3 regions of the Pseudarthrobacter sp. genome follow, and region 3 is predicted to be linked to each of the others. Evidence: riboswitches for the same ligand, from Rfam matches in the RefSeq annotation. Region 3 holds a riboswitch; each other region holds the start of a gene.
The links. A riboswitch is a leader RNA that binds a small molecule or an ion and turns the genes downstream of it on or off. The one in region 3 is predicted to bind thiamine pyrophosphate.
Positions count from the first base shown of each region.

Region 1 (7,148 bases), on a different contig from region 3:
ACCGATGAGGAGTCCGCCGGGCAGGCCGATGAGGGCGTGACGTCCCGCCGCCGCCGCCGCCGCCGCCGTGGCGACCAGGATCTGGAACTGACCGGAGGCGAAGGCGACGACCCGCCCAACACGGTGACCCGTGTCCGCGCGCCGCGCGCCGCGACCGAAGCGCCGGTCAACAACCGCGTCACCTCAGTCAAGGGTTCCACGCGCCTCGAAGCCAAGAAGCAGCGCCGCCGCGAATCCCGCGACACGGGCCGCCGCCGCACGGTCATCACCGAGGCCGAGTTCCTGGCCCGCCGCGAATCAGTTGACCGGCAGATGATCGTCCGCCAGCGCGACGACAGAATCCAGATCGGCGTCCTCGAAGACGGCGTCCTGGCCGAGCACTTTGTTTCCAAGACCCAGCAGGACTCCCTGATCGGCAACGTCTACCTCGGCAAGGTGCAGAACGTCCTGCCGTCCATGGAAGCGGCGTTTGTTGACATCGGACGCGGCCGCAACGCCGTCCTGTACGCCGGTGAAGTGAACTGGGAGGCAGTTAACCTCGAAGGCAAGCAGCGCCGGATCGAAAACGCGCTCAAGTCCGGCGACACCGTCCTGGTCCAGGTCACCAAGGATCCCGTGGGCCACAAGGGTGCACGCCTGACCAGCCAGATCTCGCTGCCCGGCCGCTACCTGGTCTATGTGCCCGGCGGCTCCATGACCGGAATCTCCCGCAAACTGCCCGACGTCGAGCGAAACCGCCTCAAGCGCATCCTCAAGGACCGCCTCCCGGAGCACGCCGGCGTCATCGTCCGCACCGCTGCCGAAGGCGCCTCGGAAGAGGAGCTCACGCACGACATCAACCGGCTGCGCGCGCAGTGGGAGGGCATCGAAAGCCAGTCCACGTCCACCAAGATCCTCGCGCCGGAGCTGCTCTACGGCGAACCTGACCTCACCATCAAGGTGGTCCGTGATGTCTTCAACGAGGACTTCTCCAAGCTGATCGTCTCCGGTGAAGAGGCCTGGGACACCATCGAGGCCTACGTCACCTACGTGGCCCCGGACCTCGTGGGCCGCCTGGAAAAGTGGACCAAGGACCAGGACATCTTCGCTGCGTGGCGGATCGATGAGCAGATCCACAAGGCCCTGGAACGCAAGGTCTTCCTGCCTTCGGGCGGCTCGCTGGTCATTGACCGCACCGAAGCCATGACCGTGGTGGACGTCAATACCGGCAAGTTCACCGGCAGCGGCGGCAACCTCGAGGAAACCGTCACCAAGAACAACCTCGAGGCAGCTGAAGAAGTGGTCCGGCAGCTCCGGCTCCGCGACATCGGCGGCATCATCGTCATCGACTTCATCGATATGGTCCTCGAATCCAACCGCGACCTTGTCCTGCGCCGCATGGTGGAATGCCTGGGCCGCGACCGGACCAAGCACCAGGTGGCCGAAGTGACCTCGCTGGGCCTCGTGCAGATGACGCGCAAGCGCATGGGCACCGGGCTCCTGGAAGTCTTCGGCGAGCAGTGTGAAACCTGTGCAGGCCGCGGAATTGTCACCCACGACGACCCCGTGGAACACCGCCGCGCCAACACGGTAGCCGCGGAGCACCACGTGCAGCGGGTAGACAGCCGCCCGGAAGCCCAGCGCACTGACAGCGTGCGGACTGACAGCCAGCGCCCGGACAGCCAGCCGGGTGGCCGCACTGACCGGAAGCGCCGCCGCGGACGGGGTGGCCAGCCGCTGGAAACAGCACCGGCAGCTCCGGTGCAGATCCACACGGTCCACCCGGAAGCCAGCGATGCCGAGCGCCATGCGAAGGCGGAGGCCACGCGGGCAGCGCTTGCGAACATTGCGGCCGCAGCCCACGCTGCGCATCTGCATGACGACGAGGTGGCTCACGCATCAGCTGCCGCGGGCCGGCAGCCTGCGGCTCAGGTGCCGGCTCCGGTTGGGCAGTCCGAAACGGACTCCAACGGCCGCCCGGCCGCAGTGCTGACATTCGGCGGCGAGCAGGTGGTGCTTCCGTTCGTTGCGCACCACGATGACCAGCCGCACGCACCTGCCCTGACACTTGACCGCCTCGCGGAGGCCTTCGCCCACCTTGGTGAGCCGGCTCCTGTAGCGGAAAGCACGCCGCCGGCAGTTCATGCAACTGAAAGCCGGGCGGCCGAACCTGCCCGCCAGCAGCAGCCAGCCGCGGCGGAGAGGGATTACTCCGACCACACCGAGGAGCCCCGCGCCCGCCGTCCCCGGCGGAACCGGAGTGCCAGCCGTGCCCAGGGCGCAGCCAACGCCACGTCCGTAGAGCATCACGAAGCCGTTCCGGCGGCTGCCGCCGGACACACCCACGCCGCCAAGGCACCGGAGCCCGTCAAGGCTCCTGTGGCCGACAAGCCGGTTGCCGCCAACGCGCCCATCATCCTGGGCGTAGGGGTTCCGGCCTCGGAGCTCTGACCAAGCAGCAGGGCAAGCCAAACAACGGCGCCCGGACGCAGCCTGTGAATCACAGGCTGCGTCCGGGCGTCCGGCGTTAAGTCGCGAGGAACGCTAGGCTGGTGACTGACACGGGGTGCCGCGCAGAGAGCCGGCTGAGATCCACACCCGTTGAACCTGTCCGGTTAGCACCGGCGAAGGGATGTCTCCTTTGGCTTCAACTTCTGTCCTTCCTCCTGCAACACCCGCGGCGACCCTGCCGGAGACCCCAGCAACCCGGGCTGAGGTCCAGCCCGGACCAGGCCGATCTTCTGCGGTCCGGGTGCTGCGTGACGTCCCGCGGGTGCTGTCCATTGCCGGATCGGACCCTTCAGGGGGCGCGGGCGTCCAGGCCGACCTCAAAAGCATTGCAGCCCTTGGCGGCTACGGCATGGCGGCGATCACCGCGCTGACGGTCCAAAACACCCAGGGGGTCCAGGCGGTTCACGTCCCGCCGGCGTCCTTCCTGGGCCAGCAGCTCGATGCCATCAGCGATGACATCACCATCGACGCGGTCAAGATCGGCATGCTGGGCGACGCTGCGGTGATAGGCGTGGTCCGCGACTGGCTGGAAAAGGTGCGTCCCGCCGTCGTCGTTCTTGATCCGGTGATGGTGGCCACGAGCGGCGACCGGCTGCTGCAGGAGTCTGCCGAGGCGGCCCTGCGGGAGCTGCTCACGCTCGCGGACCTGATCACCCCCAACCTGGCGGAACTGGCCATCCTGGTGGGGGAGCCGCAGGCGAGGCAATGGCACGACGCGCTCGGGCAGGGGCAGCGGTTGTCCGCCGCGACCGGTGCCACCGTCCTGGTCAAGGGCGGCCATCTCGACGGCGGTGCGTGCCCGGATGCCCTGGTCAACGCTGCCGGGCTGCTCGCCCGGGAGGTGGTGGAAGTGAGCGGGGACAGGATCCCCACGCGCAACAGCCATGGCACCGGCTGCTCGCTGTCAGCGGCCATGGCCACGGCTCAGGCGCGGCTGGGGGATTGGGAAGCCTCATTGCGGAAAGTGAAGCCCTGGCTGGTGGGCGCGCTGCAGGCCGCTGACCAACTTGAGGTGGGCGCGGGCAACGGCCCCATCAACCACTTCCACCACATGCAACAGGTTCCGGCAGCCGGCGAATTCGCAGAGACGCTGCGGCGGGCGTCGGAGCCGGATCTTGCAGCCATCTACGGGCTGGATTTCATCCGCGACCTGGCGGCCGGCACATTGGCTGAGGAACAGTTCGCCTATTACCTCGCCCAGGACGCCATCTACCTCAACGGCTATTCGCGGGTTCTTGCCCGGGCCAGCGCGCTGGCGCCCACGGAAGCCGCCCAGTTGTTCTGGGCAAAGTCGGCCCAGCAATGCCTTGAGGTCGAGTCCGAACTGCACCGCACGTGGCTAAGCACCAGGACAGTGGACTCCGTCCTCGGACCTGTCACCAAGTCCTACGTGGACCACCTGCTGGCGGCCTCTGCCTCCGGCAGCTACGCGGTCCTCGTGGCGGCGGTACTGCCGTGCTTCTGGCTGTATGCCGAAGTGGGACAGACTCTCCACGCGGAGTTCCTGGCTGCGGGTGCACCGGCAGCACATCCTTATGCCGACTGGCTGCGGGCCTATGCTGACGAGGATTTCGCCCAGGCCACGCGTGACGCCATCGCCTTGGCTGACGACGCCGGCCGGAGTGCTTCCGCGGATGAACGGGCGGCGATGCTGGTGGCTTTCAGGCAGTCGTGCCGGTTCGAGGTGGATTTCTTCGACGCGCCGCGAATTCATTCCTGACCGGCTGGGGCCCGTGCGGCCTGTACGATAGTCAGGCACGGTTTTGGATTGTCAGTGCAGTACCTGCTTGTGGGTCCTATCACAGACAACCTGCCGTAACCAGCCTCATTTGCGGCCGAAGGCAAAATTAGCGTATTCTAGATCTTCGGTGCTTACGCCAACACTTGGGTTACGACCCCACGGCGTTGAGGCACAGCGAGAACCCAGCCAATTATGGAACAGGGTTCAGCACGCAAATTTAGTAATAAACGTCGAGAGAAGTGAGTTCCCAAGTGGTGTACGCGATTGTCCGCGCAGGCGGCCGCCAAGAGAAGGTTTCCGTTGGAGACTTCGTTACCCTGAACCGCGTCCCCGGTGGAGCCGGCAGCACCTTTGAGTTGCCCGCACTGCTCCTGGTAGACGGTGACAAAGTCACCTCTGCTGCTGCGGACCTGGCCAAGGTAACGGTTACGGCTGAGATCCTCGAAGACCTCCGTGGTCCGAAGATCGTCATCCAGAAGTTCAAGAACAAGACCGGTTACAAGAAGCGCCAGGGTCACCGTCAGGAATTGACCAAGGTCAAGATCACGGGTATCAAGTAACTCTTCGTTACTGTTCAGGTTCTTCAGCAGATTCCCCAGAATTTAAAGGCAGGCATTTCAAATGGCACATAAAAAAGGCGCGAGTTCCACTCGCAACGGTCGTGACTCCAACGCCCAGTACCTCGGCGTCAAGCGCTTCGGCGGCCAGGTAGTTTCCGCAGGCGAGATCATCGTTCGCCAGCGTGGCACCCACTTCCACCCGGGCGCCGGCGTTGGACGTGGCGGCGACGACACACTGTTCGCACTGGCCCCGGGAGCCGTCCAGTTCGGCACCCGCCGCGGTCGCCGCGTAGTCAACATCGTTGCTGCTGCAGCTGCAGAGTAACAAATAGTTCTGAAACGGTGGAGCGGGCCATTTGGTCCGCTCCACTATTCTTTTAACCGCATTACAATCGTCTTGGCGCCCTTGGGCGTCCAGGAAACAGCACTGAGGAGATCCACGTGGCGAGCTTTGTAGACCGGGTAGTACTGCACGTATCCGGCGGTACCGGCGGCCACGGCTGTGTCTCCGTCCACCGGGAGAAGTTCATCCCACTGGGCGGACCCGACGGCGGTAACGGCGGCGACGGCGGCAACGTCATCCTGCGCGTTGACCACCAGACCACTACCTTGCTCGACTACCACCACTCCCCGCACCGCCACGCCACCAACGGCGGGTCCGGGATGGGCGACTGGCGCGGCGGCAAGAATGGCGAGACCCTCATCCTGCCCGTGCCCGACGGCACCGTGGTCAAATCCAAGGACGGCACCGTCCTGGCGGACCTGGTCGGCGAAGGAGCAGAATACGTGGCGGCCGCCGGCGGCCAGGGCGGCCTGGGTAACGCTTCGCTGTCCTCGCAGAAGCGCCGTGCCCCGGGCTTCGCCCTGCTGGGCATCGAGGGTGACGCCCGTGACATTGTGCTGGAACTGAAGTCCATCGCGGATATCGCGCTGGTGGGTTTCCCCTCTGCCGGCAAATCCAGCCTGATCGCGGCCATGTCCGCTGCGCGGCCCAAGATCGCCGACTACCCCTTCACCACGCTGATCCCGAACCTGGGTGTTGTCCAGTCCGGCGACGTCCGCTTCACCATTGCAGACGTTCCGGGCCTTATCGAGGGCGCCAGCGAAGGTAAGGGCCTTGGCCACCACTTCCTGCGCCACGTGGAGCGTTGCGCCGCCCTGGTGCATGTACTGGACTGCGGCACGCTGGAATCGGACCGTGACCCGTTGGCAGACCTGGCCATCATCGAGGCCGAGCTGGAAAAGTACTCCGTAGACATGAGCTTCGCGGGTGCCGACGGCGAAGTGGTTCCGCTGAACCACCGTCCGCGCCTGGTCGCCTTGAACAAGGTGGACCTTCCGGACGGCAAGGACATGGCTGAATTTGTCCGCCCGGAACTCGAATCACGCGGCTACCGGGTCTTCGAGATCTCGGCCACCAGCCACGAGGGTCTCCGCCAGCTGGGCTTCGCCATGGCGGAAATCGTGCAGGCCGCCCGTGCCGCCCTCGCGGCCGCCCCGCCCAAGGTCCAGCCGCCCATCCTGCGGCCCCGCGCCGTCAACGAAGCCGGCTTCAAGATCCGCCGCGAGGAAAAGAACCTCGAGCCGCTCTTCCGCGTCCTGGGCGACAAGCCTGTCCGCTGGGTCAAGCAGACCGACTTCACCAACGAGGAAGCCATCGGCTACCTCGCTGACCGCCTGGCCAAGCTCGGCGTCGAAAACGAACTGTTCAAGCAGGGCGCCAAGCCGGGCGACGCAGTCGTGATTGGCGAAGATGACGGCGTTGTCTTCGACTGGGAGCCCACCATGAGCGCCGGAGCCGAAATGCTCGCATCACCGCGTGGCACGGATATCCGTTTCGCGGACGTCGGCGACCGCCCCACACGTGGCCAGAAGCGTGACGAGCAGCAGGAACGCAAGGATGCCAAGGCTGCCGCCCGCGCCGAGCTCGAGGCCGAGCGCAAGGCCGGGATCTGGACCGAATCGGTCAGCGGCCGCCGCGCTGCCAAGCCGGTCACTGAGAGTGGACTGGGCGTTGAAGATGACGAGTGAGGCCGCTGAAATGACCGAAAATTCCGCAGTAATTATCGAGGAACCCAAAGACGACCGCAGTGTGCTCGCCCGGGCCCGCCGGATCGTTGTCAAAGTAGGGTCGTCGTCGCTGACCAGCATCAAGGGCGGCATCTCGGAAGAGTCCCTGACCGCCCTCTCAGATGTCTTGGCCGCCAAACATAACGCCGGCACGGAAATTATCCTGGTTTCCTCGGGAGCCATTTCCGCAGGCCTTGCGCCCCTCGGGCTGGTGAAGCGCCCGCGTGACCTCGCGACCCAGCAGGCCGCCGCCAGCGTGGGCCAGGGCCTGCTCATGGCGCGCTACA
Region 1 covers NZ_JAKFFD010000034.1:745-7,892, forward strand. Annotated here, with positions in the region: partial or broken gene V6M49_RS02980 (Rne/Rng family ribonuclease) at 1-2,430, shown strand, start outside; TPP riboswitch at 2,532-2,629, shown strand; gene thiD (bifunctional hydroxymethylpyrimidine kinase/phosphomethylpyrimidine kinase) at 2,612-4,210, shown strand; gene rplU (50S ribosomal protein L21) at 4,483-4,791, shown strand; gene rpmA (50S ribosomal protein L27) at 4,853-5,116, shown strand; gene obgE (GTPase ObgE) at 5,233-6,822, shown strand; gene proB (glutamate 5-kinase) at 6,833-7,148, shown strand, end outside.
Region 1: linked by a shared signal. The riboswitch ahead of thiD (bifunctional hydroxymethylpyrimidine kinase/phosphomethylpyrimidine kinase) and the one ahead of thiO (glycine oxidase ThiO) in region 3 are both predicted to bind thiamine pyrophosphate.

Region 2 (7,148 bases), on a different contig from region 3:
CAGCAGGATGTCCTTGTTCCAGCGCGCACCCTCAACAATGAGCGGGCCGGCCGATGCAGGCTCCACCACAAACTCGGTACCGGGAACAAACCGGTCCCCCGGAGCGTCGGTCAGCACCTGGACCGTCACTTCGCCGCGGATTCCATGCGGTTTGCCGATTCGTGCCACCTGAAGCTGCATCTGTTCCTCTGTTTCGGTTTGTGGATTCTCCACGGTCTTGTGGTGAAAGCACTCCGGCCCCTCCACCGTTGCTGGTGGAAGGGCCGGAGCAAAAACTGATGTTGCTGAGCGCTTAGCGGCGGCGGTCGGTATCGACGACGTCGACCCTGACCGGCTCGCCGTCTGCCAGTGCCGCCACAACGGTGCGCAATGCCCGTGCGGTGCGGCCCTGGCGGCCGATCACCCGTCCCAGGTCATCCTGATGAACACGAACCTCGAGGGTGTCCCCGCGGCGGTTGTTCTTCGAGCTGACCTTGACATCTTCCGGCGAATCAACGATTCCCCGGACGAGGTGTTCGAGCGCTTCTGCCAGCAATCTACTCAGCCTCGGTGGTCTCTGCTTCGGCCGGGGCCTCGGCTGCGTCAGACTGCTTTGACTTCTTGGTGATGGCTTCCGGGATGATCACGGAACCCTTTTCCGGGGCAACAAAGGCAGCCTTCGGAGCTTTGGTCTTCAGGGTGCCTTCCTGGCCCGGCAGGCCCTTGAACTTCTGCCAGTCACCGGTGATCTTCAGGATCGCGGCAACCTGCTCGGACGGCTGTGCGCCGACGCCGAGCCAGTACTGGGCACGGTCCGTGTCCACCTCGATGTATGAGGGCTCTTCGGTGGGGTGGTACTTGCCGATCTCTTCGATGGCACGGCCGTCACGCTTGGAGCGTGCGTCCATGACGACGATGCGGTAGTACGGTGCGCGCATCTTGCCAAAGCGCTTAAGGCGAATCTTTACGGCCACTTTTGTGGTCACTCCTGTTTCAGAAAAGGGGTGAACCGACGTTCTGCACCCGTGGGGCGGGCCATACTTGAGGGTTCGAAGGACAGGATCCGGACGCGGAGAGAGGGGCCACGCAGATCGAGTACCTGTTTATTGTGCCAGATCAGCGTCCGGATTTCGACTTGACACGTCGGGATGGGGCAGCGGGCGGACCCGGCGGGCCACGGCCGGCCTACGACGACCAGACATACACCCCGGTGCGTGCGGCGTCATCGACGGAGTTGGCAAGCTCAGCGAACTGCTGGACATACGTCCGGGCCTCGGCCACGCCGAACGGCATGTCATCCTGGGCGGCCCACTTTTCAGCGACGTCGTCCAGGACATTGCCTTCGCCTTCAGTCTCGTAGCTGAGCAGGTCCGCGAGCGCACGCACCATGGCCGGCGGGACCCCGAGGAGGGAATCGCTGGCCACGTCAACCATGGCCAGCTCGTAGTCCGCGCCACCGGCGTGCACAGCAACGCCGGCAAGGTCGCCAAGCTGCTCGATTTCGAAATCGCTGATTCCGGGAATCCGCAGGGCCTGGCCCGCCGGGGAGCCGCCTGCATCCAGGACGCCCGCCCGCTTCAGCGCGGCATCGTGAGTGGAAACAAAAATTTCAGTGAAACCCATGGGAACAGCCCTCATTCCGTCGACGGTGCGGCCTGGAAGAGCAGCAGCAAGTGCCACCCCGGCCGTTCAGAATCAGCCTAGTACAAGGCAGGCCGCACACTTGGCAGCCGCACTCAGCGGACGGCGACCCGGATATTGTTGCGCCACGGGTCCTCGAAGCGAAGCTCGGCGCCCGTGTGGTGCGAGGCCACACCGGCGCCCTTCAGGCGGTCGGCGAGCGCTCCGACGTCATCCCCGGAAGGGACCTCGATGAGCACTTCGCCGAGGCCCAGGGTGTCCTTGCGGGGACCGGCTCCGCGGCTGTTCCAGACGTTCATGGCCATGTGGTGGTGATACCGGCCCGCGGAGACAAACAGTGCCTGCCCGTGCCAGCCGGCGGTCTTTTCGAAGCCCAGCGTGCCGACGTAGAAATCGTGCGCTGACTGGACGTCGCCCACTTGGAGGTGGACGTGGCCTACACCGGCTTCGCTGGCCCGCTGGCCCGCCACGGATTCCTGGGTCAGGTGCTGCTCGAGGTAGCGCTGCGGCGGCAGTGCCAGGCTGTCCATCACTACATCCTTCCCGTTCCACGACCAGTTTTCGCGGGGCCTGTCCCAGTACAGTTCGACGCCGTTGCCCTCGGGGTCGTTGAAGTAGAAGGCCTCGCTGACGAGGTGGTCGGCGCTGCCGGTGAAGGACCGGGGTTCGTACTGGGCGGCGGTGGCTACCGTGGCGGCAAGCGAAGCCTGGTCGTCAAACAGCAGTGCGGTGTGGAACAGCCCGGCCTCTCCCCTGCCAGGCAGATTCAAGGACGGGGCGGCCGCGAGATGGACCAGCGGGCGTTGAAGGCGGCCAAGATAGACGCCGCCGTCCTGTTCCGCGACGATCTCCAGGCCGAGCGCACGCTGGTAGTAGTCGGTCATCAGCTTCATGTCGCCCACCTTGAGCATCACGGTGCCCATGGAGAGGTCGGCAGGAAGGAGATCCCGGCTGGTGGCTTCTGCAGTCATGTGAAAACTCCCGGTCCGTTGGCCTTCGGATGGAAGGCGGCTATGCTTCCAATTTACTTGAAGCTTCAATTTAATTCAAGTGGCGGAGCAGACAGACTGCGACCGCTTTCCGGTGATTGCTGTCACCAGTCCACCCTCGGCCTGTGGTAGCTTCGACTTGACCACACGGGAGCCCTTGCAGGGGCTGAGATCGGGCTGACGCAGCCTGCGACCGTTGAACCTGTCCGGGTAATGCCGGCGAAGGAAGTGAGTATTCATTGAATACACAAGAAACACAGCTGATCCCTGCCCAAAATGAAGCCGACGTGGATCAAAAGCTCCAGCCTGAAACCCAGTCACTGAAGTCCCACTCACTGGCGTTTATCAACGATGAGGCCACCGGGATCCGGGTACCCGTGACCGAGATCGCGCTGGAACCGTCGCCGAACGGGGAGGCGAACGGGCCTTTCCGGACCTACCGCACGGCCGGTCCGGGCAGTGATCCGGTGGTGGGCCTCAACCCGTTCCGCTCGGAGTGGATCGCCGCCCGCGGCGACACCGCGCCGTACAGCGGACGGGAACGGAACCTGCTCGACGACGGCAAGTCGGCAGTGCGCCGCGGCGCCGCCTCTGCGGAGTGGAAGGGCGCGCAACCGGTGCCCCGCCGCGCCGTCGAAGGCAAGACCGTCACCCAGATGCACTATGCGCGGCAGGGTGTCATCACCCCCGAGATGCAGTTCATCGCCCTCCGCGAGAATTGCGACGTGGAACTGGTCCGCAGCGAGGTGGCGGCCGGCCGGGCCATCATCCCCAACAACATCAACCACCCGGAATCCGAACCGATGATCATCGGCAAGGCCTTCCTGGTGAAGATCAATGCCAACATCGGCAACTCGGCCGTGACCAGCTCCATTGCCGAGGAAGTGGACAAACTCCAGTGGGCCACGCAGTGGGGAGCTGACACGGTGATGGACCTCTCCACCGGCGATGACATCCACACCACCCGGGAATGGCTCATCCGCAACTCTCCCGTGCCCATCGGTACGGTGCCCATTTACCAGGCGCTGGAGAAGGTCAACGGCGAGGCCAACGCCCTGACGTGGGAGATCTACCGGGACACCGTCATTGAGCAGTGCGAGCAGGGGGTGGACTACATGACCATCCACGCCGGTGTGCTGCTGCGTTACGTGCCGCTGACGGCCAACCGCGTCACCGGCATCGTCTCCCGGGGCGGCGCGATCATGGCCGGGTGGTGCCTGGCCCACCACCAGGAGAACTTCCTGTACACCCACTTCGACGAGCTGTGCGAGATCTTCGCCAAGTACGACGTCGCGTTCTCCCTGGGCGACGGACTGCGCCCGGGGGCGACGGCGGACGCCAACGACGCCGCCCAGTTCGCCGAGCTGGACACCCTGGCTGAACTGACCCAGCGGGCGTGGGAATTCGATGTGCAGGTCATGGTGGAAGGTCCCGGGCACGTCCCGTTCCACCTGGTGCGGGAGAACGTGGAACGCCAGCAGGAACTCTGCAAGGGCGCCCCGTTCTACACGCTGGGGCCGCTGGTCACGGATATTGCCCCCGGCTACGACCACATCACGTCCGCCATCGGCGCCACCGAAATCGCCCGGTACGGCACGGCGATGCTTTGTTACGTCACGCCCAAGGAACACCTTGGCCTGCCGAACAAGGACGATGTGAAAACCGGAGTGATCACCTACAAGATCGCCGCCCACGCAGCAGACCTTGCCAAGGGCCACCCCGGCGCCCATGAGCGGGATGATGCACTGTCCAAGGCCCGGTTCGAGTTCCGCTGGCGCGACCAGTTCGCGCTGTCCCTGGATCCGGTCACGGCGGAGGCCTTCCATGACGAGACGCTGCCGGCCGAACCGGCCAAAACCGCCCACTTCTGCTCCATGTGCGGCCCGAAGTTCTGCTCCATGAAGATCAGCCAGGACATCAGGGACGAATACGGTTCGGCAGATTCGCAGGCGGCCATTGCCGAGGCCTACAGCGGGATGCGCGAAAAGAGTGCGGAGTTCCTGGCCGCCGGCGGAAAGGTCTACCTCCCCGAGCTTCGGATCCCGGCCGGGAACTGACGGCTCAGGAAGCCTGAACCGAGCGTGACCTGCCGACGTCGGCGATGAAGGACCGGATGGCACGGTCACCTTCGGCAGAGTCCTGGGGCCGGTGTCCTCCCGCAGCGATGCGGTGCAGGGCACCGGTTTCCTGCAGATATCCGGCGATTTCCTCGTAGAGCGGTTCCCACCCACCCGTAAGGACCAGGGTGGGGACGCCCGGAACTATGTGCAGCGGGGCATCCCAGGACGGCGCCTGCAACCGGAGCCGGCGCGCCGACCGTTTTTCCTCCGGCGTGGCGGGCTCCTGCAGGTCCGCCGCGAACATTCGCCGCACGAACTCACGTTGGAAGTCTTCATCGCTGAGCTCGTGCCGGACGTCGAACAGCGGTTGCATCAGGGCGCGGTGCGCGGCCGTGGCCGGCAGTTCGGCGGTCAGGGACAGGCACGCCGGTTCTACCAGCGTGAGGGAATACACCAGTTCGGGGCGTTCGACGGCGGCCATCATGGCCGCAATCGCGCCCTCGGCGTGGGCAACAACATGGCCCCCAGCGGCCCCGCGGCCGTCATCGGCAAGTGAGCGCAGGATGATGGCGGTATCTTCGGAGAACGAGGACTCCACGGGTTCAGCGATGGGGTCAAAACCGTGCCGCCGCAGGAAGAGGGCGTCGTACGTCAGGGCCATGCCGTGCTGGCGCAGCCACGCCGCGGCACCGAAAGGTCCGGCGCCGTGCACGAACACTACCCGCTGTTTGAACATGACCCAACCCTATTCCACGGCACCGACATCCCAATTGGGCAGCAGCCAGTGTTGTTATGAGTGCCCACAACGACGCCTGCTGCTACCCAGTCGGGAGGGGTGGTTACTTGCCGAGGAACTTGTCGAATCCCTTGGGCAGGTTCAGCTGCGACGGGTCGAAGTCGCCGCCCTGCTGGCCGAACGCTGCCCCCGTGGGGAGCGCCTTCCCCGCCCCGGCCCGCCGGGCCTCGGCGTCCTTCAGCTCCTGGGCAGCCTTGGCAGGGTTGCCTGAGCGGGCCTTCTTCTTCGGGGCGTTCTTTCCGCCCTTCCGCGCACCGCCGGGGCCGCCCATGCCAGGCATCCCGGGCATTCCGGGCATGCCGCCGCCCTGGGCCATCTTCTTCATCATCTTCTGGGCCTGGCCGAAACGCTCCAGCAGGCCGTTGACCTCGGAGACATGCACGCCGGAACCCCGGGCAATGCGTGCCCGGCGGGAGCCGTTGATGATCTTCGGGGCGACGCGTTCGTGCGGCGTCATGGAACGCACGATCGCTTCGACACGGTCGATCTCGCGCTCGTCAAAGTTCTCCAGCTGCTCGCGGATGTTCTGCGCACCGGGCATCATCATGAGCATCTTCTTCATGGAGCCCATGTTGCGGATCTGCTGCATCTGGGAGAGGAAGTCATCCAGGGTGAAGTCTTCCTGGTCGGCGAATTTCTTCGCCATCCGGGCGGCTTCGTCCTTGTCCCAGTTCTTCTCGGCCTGCTCAATCAGGGTGAGGACGTCACCCATGTCCAGGATGCGGGAGGCCATGCGGTCCGGATGGAACAGCTCAAAGTCATCCACGCCTTCGCCGGTGGAGGCGAACATAACCGGCTTACCGGTGACCGACGCAACCGAGAGTGCGGCACCGCCGCGGGCGTCGCCGTCGAGCTTGGACAGCACGATGCCGGTGAAGTTCACACCCTCGTCAAACGCCACAGCCGTGTTCACGGCGTCCTGCCCGATCATGGCGTCGATCACGAACAGCACTTCATTGGGGACGATGGCGCGGCGGATCTCGCTCGCCTGCTCCATCATCTCGGCGTCAACACCGAGGCGCCCGGCGGTGTCAACAATCACGACGTCGTGCAGCTTCTGGCGCGCTTCCTCAACGCCGGCGCGGGCGACGGCGACCGGGTCACCAGCGGGGTGCTCCAGTTCCGAAGTGGCTCCGGGGTGCGGCGCGAAAACGGGCACGCCGGCGCGGTTGCCGACAACCTGGAGCTGCGTGACGGCATTGGGCCGCTGGAGATCACATGCCACCAGCAGGGGGCTGTGGCCTTGCGCCTTGAGCCATTTGGCGAGCTTGCCCGCCAGGGTGGTCTTACCGGCACCCTGGAGGCCGGCCAGCATGATGATGGTGGGACCGGTCTTGGCAAGGCGGATCCGGCGGGTCTCGCCACCGAGGATCTCAACGAGTTCCTCATTGACGATCTTGACGATCTGCTGGCTGGGGTTCAGCGCCCCCGATACCTCTGCCCCGAGGGCACGCTCGCGGACGCGGGCCGTAAACTCACGCACCACGGGAACGGCGACATCGGCATCCAGGAGGGCGCGGCGGATCTCCCGGACTGTGGCATCGACGTCGGCCTCAGTGAGGCGGCCCTTGCCACGGAGATTCTTGAAGGTTGCTGTCAACCGGTCAGAGAGTGAATTGAACACGCGCCGCGCACTTCTTTCAGTGGATTTACAGGGGGGACTCGACTATCTAGGGTACCAAG
Region 2 covers NZ_JAKFFD010000177.1:20,934-28,081, reverse strand. Annotated here, with positions in the region: gene rimM (ribosome maturation factor RimM) at 1-180, opposite strand, end outside; gene V6M49_RS15495 (RNA-binding protein) at 293-535, opposite strand; gene rpsP (30S ribosomal protein S16) at 537-953, opposite strand; gene V6M49_RS15485 (hypothetical protein) at 1,165-1,602, opposite strand; gene V6M49_RS15480 (VOC family protein) at 1,716-2,591, opposite strand; TPP riboswitch at 2,747-2,854, shown strand; gene thiC (phosphomethylpyrimidine synthase ThiC) at 2,849-4,666, shown strand; gene V6M49_RS15470 (alpha/beta hydrolase) at 4,671-5,405, opposite strand; gene ffh (signal recognition particle protein) at 5,509-7,089, opposite strand.
Region 2: linked by a shared signal. The riboswitch ahead of thiC (phosphomethylpyrimidine synthase ThiC) and the one ahead of thiO (glycine oxidase ThiO) in region 3 are both predicted to bind thiamine pyrophosphate.

Region 3 (7,148 bases):
CCTCCACGAGCCGGGGTTCCAGGAATGACCAGTAGTCACTGAAGGCGTCATCGTACCGGTGCAGGGCGCCCTTGATGGTGTCGTAGGAACGCCCCTTGAAGCCCACGCGGTCGCCGTCACCGTCGGTGTTCAGCACCATCCGGGTTTCCTGGCGCTTCTGGACCCTGCCGGTGTTGAACGGCGGGTCAACGTATATCAAGGTGAAGGCGCCGTCCGGCAGCGAGGGGAGGAACTCCGCGTTGTCCGCGTGAACCACCAGGTTGCTGCCGTCCGGCGCCCAGACGGTGTCAGTCATCGAGGCTGTTATGCCTCGGTGCTGCGCTGCTGCGGGCCGTTGTCGGCACCGGCCACCACTTCGCCGTTGCGGCGGCGGGTGCGGGTCCGGCTGCGGCGGGCACGGGGGTCCACTTCGCCTTCGGCCGGGGCCGCAGCAACCGGTTCGGGGGCGGGGCTGGTGCCGGCGGTCGCCGCATCAGAGGTACGACGACGGCGGTCGCCGGAGCGTCCGCCGGGCTCGCTGGTGCGGCGGCTGCTGCTGTCGCGAGCACCGGAGCGGCCGGCGTCGCGGCTGCTGTCGCGCCCGCTGTCACGGCCACCGCTGGGACGGGTGTTCTTCTTGCCGGTCTCGCCCAGGTCCTCGAGGACCTCGGCGTCGACGCCGGCCAGCACACGCTTGTTGCGGGGGAGGCGGCCCTTGGTGCCTTCCGGGATGTCCAGCTCTTCGTACAGGTGCGGCGAGGAGGAGTACGTTTCCACGGGCTCCGGGACGCTGAGTCCCAGCGCCTTGTTGATCAGGCCCCAGCGCGGCATGTCGTCCCAGTCGACGAACGTCACTGCTGTGCCCTTGTTGCCCGCGCGGCCGGTGCGGCCCACCCGGTGCAGGTAGATCTTTTCATCTTCAACGCACTGGTAGTTGATGACGTGCGTGACGTCGTCGACGTCGATGCCGCGGGCGGCGACGTCGGTGGCCACCAGGACGTCCACCTTGTTGTTGCGGAAGGCGCGGAGCGCCTGCTCACGGGCGCCCTGGCCCAGGTCACCGTGGATGGCGGCGGCGGCGAAGCCGCGGTCCACGAGCTCCTCGGCAACCTTCGCGGCGGTGCGCTTGGTTTTGGTGAAGATGATGGTCCGGCCGCGGCCGCGTGCCTGCAGGATGCGGGCAACGACCTCGATCTTGTCCATGCTGTGGGCACGGTAGATGAGCTGGCGGATGTCGCGCTTGGTGAGGCCCTCGTCGTCCGGATCAGCGGCCCGGATGTGGGTGGGCTGCGTCATGTAGCGGCGGGCCATGGCGATGACCGGGCCGGGCATGGTGGCAGAGAACAGCAGGGTCTGGCGGACTGCGGGGGTACCGGCGATGAGGGTTTCCACGTCCGGCAGGAAGCCGAGGTCCAGCATTTCATCGGCCTCGTCGAGGATGACCATCTTGACGTTCTTCAGGACCAGGTGCTTCTGCTTGTAGAGGTCGATGAGGCGGCCGGGAGTACCGACAACTACCTCGACGCCGTTCTGCAGGGCCTCCACCTGGGGCTCGTAGGCACGGCCGCCGTAGATGGTGGTGATGCGGGCGTTCCGCTTGCGGGAAGCGTTCTGGAGATCATTGGCCACCTGGACGGCCAGCTCGCGGGTGGGCACGATGACCAGGGCCTGCGGTGCACCCGGAACGGCGAGCCTGTCGTAGCCGGCGTCGTCCGGACCCACCACGCGCTGCAGCGCGGGAATGCCGAAGCCGAGGGTCTTGCCGGTGCCGGTCTTGGCCTGCCCGATGATGTCGTGGCCCGAAAGCGCCACCGGCAGGGTCATGGCCTGGATGGGGAAGGGGTGGGTGATCCCGGCGTCGGCGAGGGACTCCACGATGTCGGCGCGGACGTTGTAGTCAGCGAAGGATTTCTCCTCGATCTCGTGCGGCTTCTCGTCCGAGATGATGGTTTCTTCTGGTTCGATCGTCTCGATGCCGGAGTCGTCAGTCAGGATCTGGTGGGTATGCAATTCACTCACAGGGGAGTTTCCTTATTCATTTGGGCATTGGCGCTGCCTGCTCAACGGGCCGGCCAACGTGGCCGTTCCGGAGCACGCTCGAAGCGCGCAAGCAAATCCAGTGGAAGCCGATCGCGGGCTATCAAAATGCTGGCACTGGTGACCAACGGGTGCATCTCAAGATCGCGTAGGGGCGGGCTTGTTGAATTCAAATCAAGGAAATCAACGACCGGGCATCCATATCTACTTCTTCAGTCTAGCCGTACGGACCCTGAATCCCGGCTTTGGGCCGATCAGGCGGCGCGCAAAACCTTTAGGCCAGCAGCTCGAAGTGGACCTCGCGGGCAGCGATGTCGGAAGAGATCAGGCGGACCCGCACCTTGGTGCCGGATTCCAGGTCACCGCCGCACCGGGCCGTCACGGCGGGTTCGGCGATCTGGATGATCCCCGAGGGGACGTTTCCATTTTTTGCGGCTCCGTTCCTGGTGCCGTTCCCGCTTTTCCCGTTGCCGTTGTCCTTCTGCGGCTTGGAGCCGGAAATCACGATCGCATCGAATTCCTGGCCCACATGGTTGACCAGGAGCGCGGCCTCCACGGTGTCCAGCGCCATGCGTTCCATCCGAGATGCCAGCTGGTCGGATCCGGCCATGATCTCCGGCAGGGACGGCAGGGCTTCCCGCGCCCAGTCCGGTACCGGCTTGCCGTTGCTCAGGGCTTCGCAGATCACCAGGACAAAACGGTCGATCAGACGCCGGAGCGGTGCCGTGGTGTGGGCATAGGCAGCGCCGATGGCGGACTGGATGGCCTCTTTCGGGACTGTGCCGTCGAACGCCGTGTAGCTGGCGCCGCGGAACAGCATGCCGGCTGAGTGCAGGATGGCCAGTTGCCGGGGCTCGGTCGGGTCAAGGCTGCGGAGGTATTCGCCGTAGCTGATCTTGCCGTCCCACGGCTTGCCCAATGCCTCAGTCTGGATGCGGAAGTGACGCAGGGAGCGCTCGTCCGGGGCGGGCATGGTGCGCAGGATGCCCACTTCTCCCGCCAGCATCAGGTCTGCCGCCGCCATCCCCGTCATCAGGGAGATCTGGGCGTTCCAGTCCTCCACCGGAAGCTGCGGCGCCGCGGCAATCCGGTAGCCGCCGTCGGGCAGCTGCACGATTTCCTGCTCGGGCATGTTCAGGCTGGCGCCGCCGCGCTGCCGCTCCAGTTCAACGCGCTTGAGGCCCACTTCCTTCAGGAGCTGCAGGACAGGGCCGGCCGTCCCGGCGTCGAATTCGGCCTGGACTCCCTTGTAGCTCAGCTTGGCCCGGCTGCGGATGGTGGCCCTCTGGACGCTCACAGTGGAGACCTGCGCGGCGTCGTCCAGCCCGAACTCCCAGACGTAGGCGGAACACAGCTGGCCGGCCAGAAGGCTGCCTGCCCCTTCGCTGATGACTTCCGGGTGCAGCGGGATACGGCCGTCAGGGGCGTAGAACGTCTGGCCGCGGCGCCGGGTCTCGGCGTCCAGTCCGCCGCCGGGGCGGACAAAGGACGGCACGTCAGCGATGGCGTAAAGCACCCGGTAGCCAGCGGCCGCACGCTCGATGAACAGCGCCTGGTCCAGGTCAGTGGACGACGCCGGATCGATAGTGAGGAAGGCCACATCCGTCAGGTCAGCACCCGGCAACTCGTGCGCGGCCACTGCCGCTTCCGCGTCCCGGACCGCCTCCGCCGGGTAGGGCCCCGGCAGTTCCAGCTCGGTCCGCAGGGCGCTCAGCGCCGCCGCGAGGTCGTTCGTTTGCTCGTGGACATTGGGGGCCAACCTATGATGTGACACGAAAATCAGGTTAGCTCGATTTCCACGGATCGTGCACGCCCGCCGCCCGCCACGCGGGGGATTGTCAGGATGCGCCGGCGTCCAGGGCCGCCAGGAGTGCCACGGCCGCCGCTGCGGGGTCCGAGGCTTCGGTGATGGCACGCACCACAACAATCCTGCCGGCGCCGGCCTCCACCACCTGCTCCACGTTGCCGAGATCGATGCCTCCGATAGCAAACCAGGGCAGCGTGGCCTGGGTGCCACCGGCAGCGCGGACGGCTTCGGCCGCGTACCGCACCAGGTCAAGGCCGACGGCGGCCCGGCCCGGTTTCGTCGGAGTGGCCCAGACCGGTCCTACGCAGAAGTAGTCCAGGCCGCCTTGGTCAGTCAGCCCACCGGACAGCCGGATGGCCCCTTCGATCTGCTCGGCGCTGTGCGTGGAAAGGCCGATCACGGCTGGTGCCCCGAGCAGCGTGCGGGCGGAAGCGACCGGCAGATCCTTCTGCCCGATGTGGAAGACGGGGGCGCCGGAGAGCAACGCGATATCGGCACGGTCATTGACTGCCCACAGCTTTCCGTGGCGTTCGGCCGCGGCCTGAAGCACGGCCAGCAGCTCCAACTCCTCGGCTGCCTCGATGGCCTTGTCCCGGAGCTGGATGATGTCCACGCCGCCGGCAAACGCCGCGTCCACAAACTCGCCAAAGTCCCCGCGGTCCCGGCGCGCGTCGGTGCACAGGTACAGCCTGGCGCTGTGCGGGAGGCCGGTGTTTGTGCCGCCGGCGGAGTCTGTTCCGGTCAAGGATTCGGGAGCGGCGGAGGGGGCGGAGGGCGTGCCTGCAGCGGCGAAGGATTGCGCGTTCATGGAAACCAGCCTAAGTCCCCTAAACTGGGCGGGTACTGCGGGAGCCCGATGCAGCCGTCACAAAGCGGCCGGGCTGAGAGGGCGTCAGAGCCGACCGCTTGACCTGATCCGGCTAGTACCGGCGTAGGGAAGGAACATATGCCCCCCGCGATAAGCAGCCCACCTGAGCCCGCACCAGCCAGCCCGGCCACCGCCCTGCACGCCGACGTGGCCGTCATCGGCGGCGGAGTCATCGGCCACGCCATAGCCTGGGAAGTCCGGCGATCCGGCCGTTCCGTCGTGCTGATCGATGAAGCGCCCGGCAACGGCGCCAGCTGGGCAGCCGCCGGCATGCTGGCCCCTGTGAGCGAACTGCACTACCAGGAGGAAGACCTCCTTGAGCTGATGCTGGCATCCTCGGGCCTGTGGCCTGCCTTTGCGGCGGACCTCGCCCTGGCCGGGGCTGGCGATACCGGATATCTGACGACGCCGACCCTCGCCATCGGCGCGGACGCTGCGGACCGCCGGGCGCTGATGGACCTCCGGGCCGTGCAGCAGGCCAGCGGCCTGGTGGTGGAACCCCTGACTGTCCGTGAGGCCAGGACCAGGGAATCCCTGCTCAGCCCGGCCATATCCTGCGCCTTGGACATCCCCGCCGACCACCAGGTGGATCCACGGAAACTCGTGGCGTGCCTCCAGGAAGTCCTGGCCATCCACGAACCGGGAGCAGGAACGGCCGTGGCAGGCGCCCGCGCGGGATTCGCCGTTGACCAACGTGCCACTGCCCTGCTCTGGGAGGACGGCCGCGTCATCGGCGTGAGGCTCGCCCACGGCGGAACTGTCCAAGCCAGGGAGACCATCGTGGCCAACGGATTGCAGGCAGGGACGCTGGAGGGCCTGCCGGTTGGACTGCACCTGCCCCTGCGGCCCGTCTATGGTGACATCCTGCGGCTGGCTGTTCCGCAGCACCTGCGCCCGCTCCTCACCTCCACGGTCCGCGGAATGGTCCATGGTGTGCCGGTCTACATCGTTCCCCGGCAGGACGGCACGGTGGTGATCGGGGCTACGCAGCGGGAAGACGCGCTCGCCGGGACGGGCGACGCCGCTGTCTCGGCGGGCGGCGTCTACCAGTTGCTGCGGGACGCCCAGGTCCTGGTGCCGGCCGTCTCGGAGCTTGAACTCCTGGAATGCACAGCGCGGGCAAGGCCTGCGACCCCGGACAACGCTCCTCTCCTCGGCCGGGTACCGTCTTCCGCACCAAGGACGGGTAACACAGCGGACATTGCCGGGCTGATGGTTGCCACCGGATTCTTCCGCCACGGAGTGCTCCTGGCCCCGGCGGCGGCGGCCATCTGCCGGGACCTGCTGGATGGCCGGACGGACCCGCGATGGGGGGCCCTCAGCCCGGCCCGCTTTTCAGGAACGCACCACGTAGCCGGCATACAGGCCCCGCGCAAGGACATCAGCAGCACGAAGGCCCTCGACCCACAGAAGGAATCAGCATGAACATCACCCTCAACGGCTCGCGCCATTCCGTGGCGGACGACGCCTCCATCACCACCCTCATCAGCCAGATCACTGGCCGTCCCCTCGCGGCCAACGGCCAGTCAACAGACGGGCAGAAACTCGGCGTCGCCGTCGCCCATAACTCCGAAGTAGTACCCCGCAGCCAGTGGTTCGTCACGGCGCTCGCCGAAGGTGACGACGTCGAACTGGTCACAGCAGTCCAGGGAGGCTGACACCATGACAGTAACCAGCAACATCAGCACACAGAACCTGCCAGAGGCCGCCGACAGGCTGGTGATCGACGGCGTCGAGCTCGGCTCCCGCCTCATCATGGGCACCGGTGGCGCCCCCAGCCTCGACGGGCTCGGCGCCGCCCTGCTGGCCTCTGGAACCGAGCTGACCACAGTGGCCATGCGCCGCTATTCGCCGGCTGAATCGGGGTCCCTTTTCCAGCTCCTGGTGGACCACGGGATCCGGATCCTGCCCAACACCGCAGGCTGCTTCACCGCCCGGGAGGCGGTCATGACGGCGGAGCTGGCCCGCGAAGCGCTGGAAACCGACTGGCTCAAGCTGGAAGTCATCGCCGACGAACAGACCCTGCTGCCGGACGCCGTGGAGCTGGTGGACGCCACGGAACAGCTTGTGAACCGGGGCTTCAAAGTGTTCGCCTACACCAACGATGACCCGGTCCTGGCGCTGCGGCTGGAAAACCTGGGTGCCACCGCGGTCATGCCCCTCGGAGCGCCCATCGGCACCGGCCTGGGAATCCTGAATCCACACAACATCGAGCTGATCGTCTCGCGCGCCTCGGTGCCCGTGGTGCTGGACGCCGGCATCGGAACGGCGTCCGACGCCGCCCTGGCCATGGAGCTTGGCTGTGACGCCGTGCTGCTGGCCACCGCGGTCACGCGGGCGCAGAACCCGGCACTCATGGGGGAGGCCTTCAAACACGCCGTCATCGCCGGTAGGCTGGCGAAAGCGGCCGGCAGGATTCCGCGCCGCGAGCACGCCCTGGCGTCATCGGCCATGGAA
Region 3 covers NZ_JAKFFD010000095.1:44,652-51,799, reverse strand. Annotated here, with positions in the region: gene V6M49_RS07710 (DNA-methyltransferase) at 1-295, opposite strand, end outside; gene V6M49_RS07705 (DEAD/DEAH box helicase) at 304-1,998, opposite strand; gene V6M49_RS07700 (RNB domain-containing ribonuclease) at 2,291-3,790, opposite strand; gene thiE (thiamine phosphate synthase) at 3,855-4,631, opposite strand; TPP riboswitch at 4,659-4,779, shown strand; gene thiO (glycine oxidase ThiO) at 4,770-6,116, shown strand; gene thiS (sulfur carrier protein ThiS) at 6,113-6,349, shown strand; gene V6M49_RS07680 (thiazole synthase) at 6,354-7,148, shown strand, end outside.